DNA from 2 places in the Variovorax sp. S12S4 genome. Region 2 is predicted to be linked to the other one. Evidence: riboswitches for the same ligand, from Rfam matches in the RefSeq annotation. Region 2 holds a riboswitch; the other holds the start of a gene.
The links. Region 2 has a riboswitch for glycine ahead of M0765_RS16180 (ABC transporter substrate-binding protein). Riboswitches for the same ligand answer to the same signal wherever they lie in the genome.
Positions count from the first base shown of each region.

Region 1 (5,247 bases), 800 kb from region 2:
GCAAGCCGCAACATGGTCTTGGCGAAGTTGCCGCCGCGCGCGGCAAACACCCAGCTGGTGCGAAAGATCAGGTGCTTGGCGCAGTGCTTGGCCACCAACTGTTCGCCTTCGAGCTTGGTGCGGCCATACACACTGAGTGGGCCGGTGGCATCGTCTTCTTGCCAAGGCTTGCTGCCGCTGCCATCGAACACGTAGTCGGTGGAGTAATGCACCATGAGTGCACCGATCTGCCCGGCGGCTTCGGCCACCACGCCGGGCGAAGTGGCGTTGAGCTTGCGCGCGAAGTCGGGCTCGCTCTCGGCTTTGTCCACGGCCGTGTGAGCCGCGGCATTGACGATCACGTCAGGCCGCACCTTGAGCACAGTCTCGGCCAACTGGTCGGGACGGCTGAAGTCGGCGTTGAAGTCGGTGCTGTCGAAATCGAGCGCCACCAGTTCGCCCAGCGGCGCGAGGCTGCGCTGCAACTCCCAGCCGACCTGTCCGCCCTTGCCCAGCAGCAGCAGCTTCATGCGGTGGCCTTGGCCGCGGGTGCGGCGTCGTATTGCTTCTCGACCCATGCGCGGTACGCGCCGCTTTGCACGTTGCGCACCCATTCGGCGTTCGCGAGGTACCACTCGACGGTCTTGCGGATGCCGGTGTCGAAGGTTTCGGCGGGCTTCCAGCCCAGCTCACGCTCCAGCTTGCGTGCATCGATCGCGTAGCGCCGGTCGTGGCCGGGGCGGTCGGTAACGTAGCTGATCTGTTCCTTGTACGGTTTGCCATCGGCGCGCGGGCGCAGTTCGTCGAGCAGCGCGCACACGGTGTTCACGATCTCGATGTTGGGCTTCTCGTTCCAGCCACCGACGTTGTACGTCTCGCCGAGCTTGCCGGCCTCGAGCACGCGGCGAATGGCGCTGCAGTGGTCCTTCACATAGAGCCAGTCGCGCACCTGCATGCCGTCGCCGTACACCGGCAAGGGCTTGCCAGCCAGGGCGTTGACGATCATCAGGGGATGAGCTTCTCGGGGAAGTGGAACGGCCCGTAGTTGTTGGAGCAGTTGGTGGTGACCACCGGCAGGCCGTAGGTGTGGTGCCAGGCGCGCACGAGATGGTCGCTGGCGGCCTTGCTGGCTGAGTAGGGGCTGTTGGGCTCGTACTTGTTCTCTTCGGTAAAGGCGGGGTCGGTCTTGGAGAGCGAGCCGTAGACCTCGTCGGTCGACACGTGAAGGAAGCGGAAGGCAGACTTTTGCTCAGCCGGCAGTGCGCTCCAGTAGCCGCGCACCGACTCGAGCAGGCGAAAGGTGCCGAGCACGTTGGTTTGCACGAAGTCTTCGGGGCCATGGATAGAGCGATCCACGTGCGATTCCGCGGCAAAATTCACGATAGCGCGTGGCTTGTGCTCGGCCAACAGGCGATCGACCAAAGCGCTGTCGCCGATGTCGCCCTGCACGAAGATGTGGTTCGGGTTGCCGTTGAGCGAGCCGAGCGTCTCGAGGTTGCCCGCATAGGTCAGCTTGTCGAGATTCACGATGGACTCGTTGCTCTGCGCCAGCCAGTCGAGTACGAAGTTGGCGCCAATGAAGCCCGCGCCGCCGGTTACCAGGATCATGAGTCTCCCCGAAGTTTCGAATCAATGACAATTATCCCATTGGTCGAATTGTCAAAAATCCATGGTCGGCTCTTCGCGGTCCCAGCCTACAATGGCGTTAATGCAGGAGAGCGAGTAGTTCTTTTTACTACTCCACCGAAGGCGCAAACTCCCATAAACGCTCAGGTCGGCCGAACGAAACCGTTGAAGTTCTTTCAAAGAGTTTCGTGGCATGTACTGCACCAACTGACACGCCGTCTGGAGAGCCATCACCTTGCGTGATGCACCGAAGGAGCAAACCCGTTGCGGGCGCAGCGGGTGAATCTCTCAGGTACCGAGGACAGGGGGAGCGGCAACTTGTGACGGTGGTCGTCCGGTTGTTTGCTATTTATTCGATAGCAACCTCGCCCGCGGTTCAAGCGCTTCAACCTCAAAGGTACTTGAAATGCGCGTGATCGTTCTTGGCGCCGGCTTGCTCGGCGTGACCTCGGCTTACTACCTCCAGCAACTCGGCCACGAAGTAACCGTCATCGACCGGCAGGCCACCCCCGCCGCCGAGACCAGTTTTGCCAACGGCGGGCAGATCTCCGTCAGCCATGCCGAACCCTGGGCCAATCCGAGCGCACCGCTCAAGGTGCTGCAGTGGTTGGGCAAGGAAGACGCCCCGCTGCTCTTTCGCATTCGCGCGGACATGCGCCAATGGCTCTGGGGCTTGCAGTTCCTGCGCGAATGCACCCCCGGCCGCACGAAGCACAACATCGAGCAGATCGTGCGCCTGGGCACCTACAGCCGCGAAGTGCTGCAGCAATTGCGGCGCGACACCGGCATCGCCTACGACCAGCGCACGCAAGGCATCCTGCACTTCTATACGACGCAGAAAGAGTTCGACAGCGCTCTTGCGCCCGCCGAGCAGATGCGCGCACTCGGCTGCGAACGGCAAGTCATCTCCGCGGATGAGGCAGTGAAGATCGAGCCCGCCCTGGCCCACATCCGTTCGCAATTGGCCGGCGCCACTTACACGGCAGAAGACGAATCCGGCGACGCCAACCTCTTCGCACGCGAAATGGCACGCCTTGCGACAGCAGCCGGCGTGAAGTTCCTCATGAGCCACACGGTGACTGCGCTGCGCGAAGCGGGCGGCAGCATCGACCACGTGGAAGCTACCGACAGCGAAGGCCGCTTCCAACGCATTCGCGGCGACGCCTTCGTGCTTGCGATGGGCTCATTGAGTCCGCTGTATGCCGCGCCGCTGGGCATTCGCCTGCCGATCTATCCGGCCAAAGGCTATTCGGTCACGCTGCCAGTCAAAGACGCGACGAAGGCGCACCAGGTTTCGCTGACCGACGACGAGTTCAAGCTGGTGTTCTCGCGCTATACGTCGGCCTCCGGCGACCGCCTGCGCATTGCCGGCACGGCCGAGCTCAATGGCTACGACCGCGACTTGAACCGCGTGCGCTGCGAAGCGATCGTGCGGCGCGTTGAACAGCTCTTCCCCGGCGCCGGCGACACCACGCAGGCGCAGTTCTGGACCGGCCTGCGCCCCGCGACGCCGAGCAATGTGCCTTTGATCGGCAAGACGAAGCTGCCCAACCTGTACCTGAACACCGGGCACGGCACGCTCGGCTGGACGCATGCGTGCGGCTCGGGCAAGTCGGTGGCGCGGATCGTGAGCGGGCTTGCACCCGAAGTCGATTTTGCGTTTGCCGGCATGCCTACGCCAGCAGCGCGCCTGCTCCAGCCGGCCTGATCTGGCCGTGGCGGCGGTCAGTCGTTGCCGGTAAACACCGTCAACACCCCCGTATACCCATACAAGTGGTGCCGGGCAATCTCCCCCGCCGCAAAGAAACCGACCAGCGGCACGTCGCCCAGCGCGTGCCGCACGATCTGCAACTCGGCGCCCGGTGCGCCGAAGTGTGGCCCGCCGCGCCCCGAGCAGCTCACGTACACGGCACCCGCGATGCGGCGCGCCGGGTGCGGCGCTGCTTCGGCCTCCCCGGCCGCCACCGCGCGCGCGGTGGCCAGGGTCTGTTCTTCGGGCTCCAGTTCTTCGCGGATTTCCGCGCAGATGCGCATCAGGTCGGCGCGTGCGGCCTGTGCATTGCGCCGACAAAAGGTCAGGCGCATGCCGGCCTCGGCCACGTCGGCAATGGCGATGCCGCGCCGCGTCGGGTCCAGCCCGATGATGTGGCGCACCAGCACGTCGGCGCCCAGGTCGCCGGTGCGGCGGATGCCGTCGCTGCCCGCATCCGCCAGGCCCACCAGGGTGGCGCGCACGGCGTCGATGGCTTCCTGCGGGCGCTCAAGTGACACCTGCAGGTCGGCCAGCAGCACGTCGAGTGCGGGCTCGCCATCGAGCTTGAGCAGCAGGTTGCCGTCGGCCTCGGTGATCTCGCGCTCGCGCCCCGCGCCGGAGCGCAGCGGCTGGCAGCCTTGCGTAACGCGCGACACCAGCCGCACGCCCTCGCCGAACACCACGCCCGACAAGCCACCCGAGAACACGCCGCCCGCAGCGCCGTGGCCGCGGATGTTTCCGTTGCCGCCGACCGCAAACTGCAAGGCGCCCGCACGGCCTGACGAGAGGCCGCCGAACAGATAGCCGGTGTCGGTGCGGCCCGCCATCTCGCCGATCAATTCGGTGAGATCGGGGGTGGCCGGGTCCGCATGCACCAGCGCCGTATGCGCCTCGAAACCGCTCATTTCCGAGTTGCCCAGTGGAGCCACGCCGGAGAACACACGATATTGGTCGCTCGGCAGCGCGCAGAGCATCAGGCTCAGGCCGGGCTCGTCGAAGTATTCGGCATTGTTGGCCGACACGCCGATGCCGACGGTGCCGGACCAGTCGGTCACCTCCGGAAGCTCGGCGCTCAGGTGGTCGAGGATGTCTTGCGCATCGGACGCGTAGTGGTCGGTGATGTAGAGCAGCCCGAGCGTCGGCGCCGACGCGTAGTCGGGCAGCGCCATCTGGGCGCGCAACTGGGCCAGCACAAGGCCGGCCGCCATGCGCCATTGCGGATGGGTGGCGTGACCGGAGGGAAACAACTTCATGATGCGTGCCAACCCGTTCTCTTCAAGATGTGTGTATGTATGACGTCAGCGCCGTCCGGTCGTTCGCTTTCGCGCGGCGGTCGGCGCCTTCTTTTTGGCGGCGGTTGCTGTCGCCTTCCTTGCGGCCGGCTTTGAAGCTGCGGGAGCGGCGGCCGGTGCGGGCACCTTGAGCTGAGCCGCGTCGTGCAGGGCCGACGTCGCAATCTGCTGGAACTGCTCGGTCAGCGAACCCCACCATTGCATCGGATCGATCACGCCACCGTCGCCGCCCGATGCGGAAGCAGCCGAGGCCGGCTTGCTGCGGGCTTTTTTGGCGGGTGCCGGCGTTTCCTCCTCCGCCTCGACTTGTGGCTCAGGCTCCGCCGGCGGGGCAGCAACCGGCGCAGCCGGAGCCGCCTGCTTGGTGAACGCGCTCGCGATATCTTCCATCCGCACGTTCATGCCGCGCAAGGTCGAAAGTGTCATCTTCTGCACCTCGAGCGCCTGGATGGTGGCCTTGAGCGCATGGCCGTTCTGCTCGAGCCAATATTGCACTGTCTTGAGCTCCTGGATGCGCTTGTCGACCTCTTCCACGCTGAGCGTGGGCGCCACCCAGCTCGCAAGGCTCGGCAAACCGGGCACGGCGCTCGTGGCAGC
Region 1 is NZ_JALPKR020000002.1:2,480,814-2,486,060, reverse strand. Features, by position in the region: gene rfbD (dTDP-4-dehydrorhamnose reductase) at 1-509, opposite strand, end outside; partial or broken gene rfbB (dTDP-glucose 4,6-dehydratase) at 506-1,587, opposite strand; glycine riboswitch at 1,681-1,780, shown strand; glycine riboswitch at 1,815-1,920, shown strand; gene M0765_RS12150 (D-amino acid dehydrogenase) at 2,012-3,313, shown strand; gene M0765_RS12145 (FIST signal transduction protein) at 3,331-4,611, opposite strand; gene M0765_RS12140 (PhaM family polyhydroxyalkanoate granule multifunctional regulatory protein) at 4,657-5,247, opposite strand, start outside.
Region 1: linked by a shared signal. The riboswitch ahead of M0765_RS12150 (D-amino acid dehydrogenase) and the one ahead of M0765_RS16180 (ABC transporter substrate-binding protein) in region 2 are both predicted to bind glycine.

Region 2 (5,247 bases):
GAATCTCGGGCACTGCAATGGCCACCACCACTGTCAGCAGCTTGCCGCCGAACAGCGCCACCAGGCTGATCGCAAACAGAATGCCGGGGATGGCCATGACGCCGTCCATCAGCCGCATGATCGCGCTGTCGAGCCGCCGGAAGTAGCCGCCCAGCAAGCCGACGAGCATGCCGAACACCACCGCCAGAACGGCGACCGACACACCCACGGTAAGCGACACGCGTGCACCGTAGAGCGTGCGGCTCCAGATGTCGCGGCCCAGGCTGTCGGTGCCCATGACGAACAGGTGCTCGAAGGTGTCGCCCGCCAGGCTGTTGAACTCGCCGCGCGTGCCGGGCAACAGGTTGCCGCTGCCGGGGTCGATGGCGGTCGGGTCGATGGTGCCGAGCCATGGCGCGGCAAGCGAGATGAGCACCAGCAGCATCAGCACGCCGCCGCCGGCGCGCACCGACCAGTCGGCCAGGATGCGCTTGAGCAGCGACCGGCGCCTGGGCGGCGGCAACGGTTCGACGATGGCTTCGCCTGCAGGCATGGGAGTGGCAAGTGAATCGGTCATGTGTTTGCTTCTTCTTGCGCCTCAATAGCGAATGCGCGGATCGAACACCAGGTAGCTCAGGTCGATCAGCAGGTTGACCAGCACATAGACGACTGAAAAGAACAGCGTGATGCCCTGTATCAGCGGAAAGTCGCGCGACAGCACCGCATCCACCGTGAGCTGGCCAAGGCCCGGAATGGCGAACACGGTTTCGGTAACCACCACGCCGCCGATCAGGAGTGCAATGCCGATCCCGATCACCGTGACGATGGGGATTGCCGCATTGGCGAGCGCATGCCGCATGAGCACACGTTTTTCTGAGATGCCCTTGGCGCGCGCAGTGCGGATGTAGTCTTCGGTCATGGCCTCGGCCACGGCCGCACGCGTGACGCGCGCAATCAGCGCTACATAGATGATCGACAGCGTGATCGACGGCAGGATGAGGTGCTTGATCCAGGGCAGCGGCCCCTGGCTCAGCCGCTGGTAGCCCTGCACCGGCAGCCACTGCAGGTGCAGCGCAAAGATCCAGATGAGCACATAGCCGATCACGAACGCCGGTATGGAAAAGCCCATGACCGAAAAGCCCATCAGCATGCGGTCCAGCCAGCCGCCGTGCCGCCAGGCGGCAACAACCCCGAGCGGCACCGCGACGAGGATGGTGACCACCAGCGTCACCGCCGCGAGAGACACCGTCGGCTCGATGCGCTGGCCGATGAGCTCCACCACCGTCTTCTTCATGAAGTAGGATTCGCCCAGGTTGCCTTGCAGCAAGCGGCCGCTCCAGCGCACGAACTGCACGGGGAGCGATTCGTTCAACCCCAGTTGCTCGCGCACCTTGGCGATGTTCTCGCTGGTGCCGCTGTCGCCCACGATGGCGGCCGCCGGATCGCCGGGCGCCAGCCGGAGCATGAGAAACACGATCAGCGCAACGATGACGAGCACCGGCACGGTCGACAGGATTCGGCGCGCAAGGAAGATCAGCATGGGGTTTCCAGAAAAGAGCGCCCGTCAGTTCTTCTTGATGTTCCAGAACACGGCAACGGGCGAGCGCACCACGCCGCTCACCGCAGCCTTGCGGTAGGCGGTGAGCGGCTTGTATTCGCCGATGGGCGCGTAGATGCCGGTGTCGTACACGCGCTGCTGGATGGCCGTGGCCAGCTCCTTGCGCCGGGGTTCGTCGGCCGTCGCGAGGAAGTCGGATTTCAGCTGCTCCAGCTTCTCGTCGGTGGCCCAGCCGAACCAGCCCTTCTCGCCGTTGCCCGTGAGCGGCGCATAGAACATCGGGTTCATGTTGTCGGCAATGCCCCAGCCGGTGATGAAGAGATTCCAGCCGCCCTTGTCGACCGGGTCTTTCTTGGCGCGGCGCGTCACCAGCGTGGGCCAGTCCATCGACTGCATGTCGACATTGAAGCCGGCCTGCTTCAGCAGCTGCGCCATCACGGGCGGAAACTTGTTGAGCAGTGCAAAGTCGGCCGGGTACATCAGCACCACGGGCTTGCCGTCGTAGCCGGCATCCTTCAGCAGGGCCTTGGCTTTCTCGAACTGCGGCTTGCCGGTGAAGTAGCCGGTCTTGTCGCTGGCGAAGATCGTGCCGCACGGGTACACCGATGCGCAGCTGTTGTAGAGCTCCTTATGCACCATCTGGGCGCGCATGAGCGCCTCCTGGTTGATGGCCATGATGGCGGCCTGCGCGATCTTCGGGTTGTCGAAGGGCGGAATGACGTGGTTCAGGTGCAGCGCGAACGAGCCCTTCGGAATCGGGTTGTCGACCGTGATGGACGTGTTGCCCTTCAGCGCCGTGTACTGCTCGGGCGGCAGCCACTCGATCATGTCGACCTCGCCGTTGGCAAGCGCATTGGCCTGCGTTTGCGCATCCTTCAGGATGATCCATTCCATGCGGTCCACATACACGTTCTTGCCGCCCGCCGTGCCCGAGGGCGCTTCGGCGCGGGGCACGTATTTGGCGTTCTTCAGGTACACGATCTTCTCGCCGGGGCGGTACTCGTCCTTCTTGAAGATGTAGGGGCCCGATCCCGTGGCGTCGTCGATCTGCTTGTCGGGCGGCGTGGCGGCCACGCGCGCCGGCATGATGAAAGGCGGATTCGACGAAGGCTTGCTCAGCGCGTCCAGCACCATGCCGAAGGTGTCCTTGAAAACCAGCTTGAATGAGTTGGCGTCGACGGCCTCGGCCTTGTCGAGCGCCGCATACATCTTCTGCCCCAGCCCGTCGCGCTGGCCCCATCGCTTGAGCGACGCCAGCACGTCTTCCGAGGTCACCGGCTTGCCGTCATGAAATTCCAGGCCCTTGCGCAGCGTGAACGTCCAGGTCTTGCCGTCGGCGCTGGTGGTGTACTTGTCGACCATCTGCGGCTTGACCTTGCCCTGCTCGTCCACACCGAACAGCGTGTCGTACACGGCATAGCCATGGTTGCGCGTAATGAACGCGGTGGTCCAGATCGGATCGAGAATCTTCAGATCGGACTGGGGCACCACCCGCAGCACCTTGCCCGCTTCTTGTGCGAACGCGCTTGCAACGCCAATAGCGAGCATGGCGCCCACGACAACGGCTTTCAGGTTTCGTTTCGACAGCATCTTCGGTTCTCCGGTTGAAAAAATCGTGAGGAAAGTCAGCGAAAAACGGGGGCGATTCGGGCAGGCGCCTGCGTGCGTGCGCAGGCCTCGGCACACCCGATGAAGAAGGGAACGATGCGCGGTGCGCTCTGGCAAAGGTCATGAAGAAGAAGGCTCCGGAAGCGCGCAAGGCCACCCCGCGCACTGCGCGAGATGCCCCTGCTGTCCTTTGGCCTGAGAGATTCACCATGCACGCTCATCGCGCATGGCTTGCCCCTTCGGCGGCCGCCCTCGGAGTCCTTTTGTTCAGGACGCCGGGCAGCGCTCTCCAGCGTTAGTCATTCATCCAGTCTGGGGACCTGAGCGTTACGGGCTGTCGCCTTCGGTAATGCACTAACTCGAAGCACCGAGCCGGCATTTCTCCTGGATGGTTTCTTCTAAGCAGAATGCGTGCCACTCGGGCGCGTGCGCACAGGGGCGCACGCGGATGGAAACGCGCACCGAAGCTACTGCGGTCCGCCGCAGAAGCTCACCCTTTCGGTGGTCTTGGCGGTGAAGTGAAGACGCGTGGTGGTGGTGCCGCTGGCGGGTGTGTTGGCGGGCCACTCGCTCTGCAGCCACGTGTATTGCCAGCTGTAGGGTCCGCGCGGCTTGTTGGGTTCTTCGTAGGCAATGCGAAGGCTGCCGTTGCTCTCGTCGTGGCAATGCTTCGAACTCTTGTATTCCTTTTCGCTGAAGCAGGCGCGGATCATCTTCGAGCAAGAAAAAGGAATGCCCTCGTGGACGGCCCGGGTGTCGTCCAGCGGCACGAAGTCGGCCTTGCTGAACGAGGCGCCGCCGCCCGAATACATCTCGGACACGGTCTGCAGCACGGCCATGGCCCATTGCCCTTCGGCCAGCGGATAGAGTGCCGGCGCAAGCGAAAGGCGCGTGTCGGACATGCCGGCTGCGGCGTCTTTCTTCATGCCGGCCACATAGGCGCTGAAGTCGTGCAGGCGCTCGATCTGCCAGGTCTTCGCGTCCTTGTCGCGCCTGATGCGCGCCATGGCCAGCGGCTCGGCCGAGAGCACTGCAAAGCTGTTTGCCGCGGCGCCGCGCAGCCGGTACAAGCCCAGCGCATGCGGGTCGCAAGGCTGCGGCAGCAATGCGCACAGGCGGGCGCGCCAGTCCGGATCGACCGACTGCGGCTTCTTGACCGCATCGAGCACCTGCGCCGAGGGAGCGGCGAACACATGGCCGGCCGATGCGGCAAGCACCATGGCGGCAGTGCAAAAAGCAGGCGGCTTGTTCATGCCGGAATGGTAGCCAGAGGATTCGAAAGATGCTGCTACCAAATGCGCCGACATGCCAATGTTGTAGCCTTCGCCCCGTGGCCGCCCGGCCTCGACAACGGAGCGACGAATGGCTGACAAGATCCTGGTGTTCTACGGTTCCTACAGGTCGGACCGCATGGGCATTCGCCTGGCCGACTACCTGGTGGCGGGCCTCGGCGCGCGAGGTGCCGAGGCCGAACTGATCGACGCGCAGGCGGTGGGCCTGCCCATGCTCGACCGCATGTACAAGGAGTACCCCAAGGGCACCGCGCCCGCCCCCATGGAAGCGCTGGCGCAGAAGATCCGCGGCGCGGACGCCTTCGTCTTCGTGACGGGCGAATACAACTGGGGCCCGCAGCCCGGCCTGAAGAACCTCACCGACCACTTCCTAGAAGAATGGTTCTGGCGGCCTGCTGCCGTTGCCAGCTATTCGGCCGGCCGGTTTTCAGGCGTGCGCTCGGGCACCGTGTGGCATTCGATCCTGTCGGAGATGGGCATGGTCGTCGTCTCGAGCACGCTCGCCGTCGGGCCGATCTCGCAAACGCTCGACGCGGACGGCAAGCCCACGGGCAGTGCGGGCGAATCTCTCCAGCGCTCATTCGGCCGCTTTGCCGACGACCTCGCGTGGTGGACCGACGCCGCGCGCGAGCAGCGGGCGCGCAAGGCGCCGCCTTACTGAGAAGCCGGGTCTGGCAAGCCGGGTCGCGCCGCTCAGCCCTTGCCCAGCGAAGGGCGGCCGAACAGGCTCGACGCGTTGCTGATCGGCCCGAGCTCGGCCGTTGCGGCCAGCAGCGCGGGCGCCAGCTCATGCATGCGCTCGCTGCCAAG
Region 2 is NZ_JALPKR020000002.1:3,277,056-3,282,302, reverse strand. Features, by position in the region: gene M0765_RS16190 (ABC transporter permease) at 1-556, opposite strand, end outside; gene M0765_RS16185 (ABC transporter permease) at 578-1,519, opposite strand; gene M0765_RS16180 (ABC transporter substrate-binding protein) at 1,544-3,127, opposite strand; glycine riboswitch at 3,319-3,448, opposite strand; gene M0765_RS16175 (hypothetical protein) at 3,613-4,398, opposite strand; gene M0765_RS16170 (NADPH-dependent FMN reductase) at 4,508-5,098, shown strand; gene M0765_RS16165 (IclR family transcriptional regulator) at 5,131-5,247, opposite strand, start outside.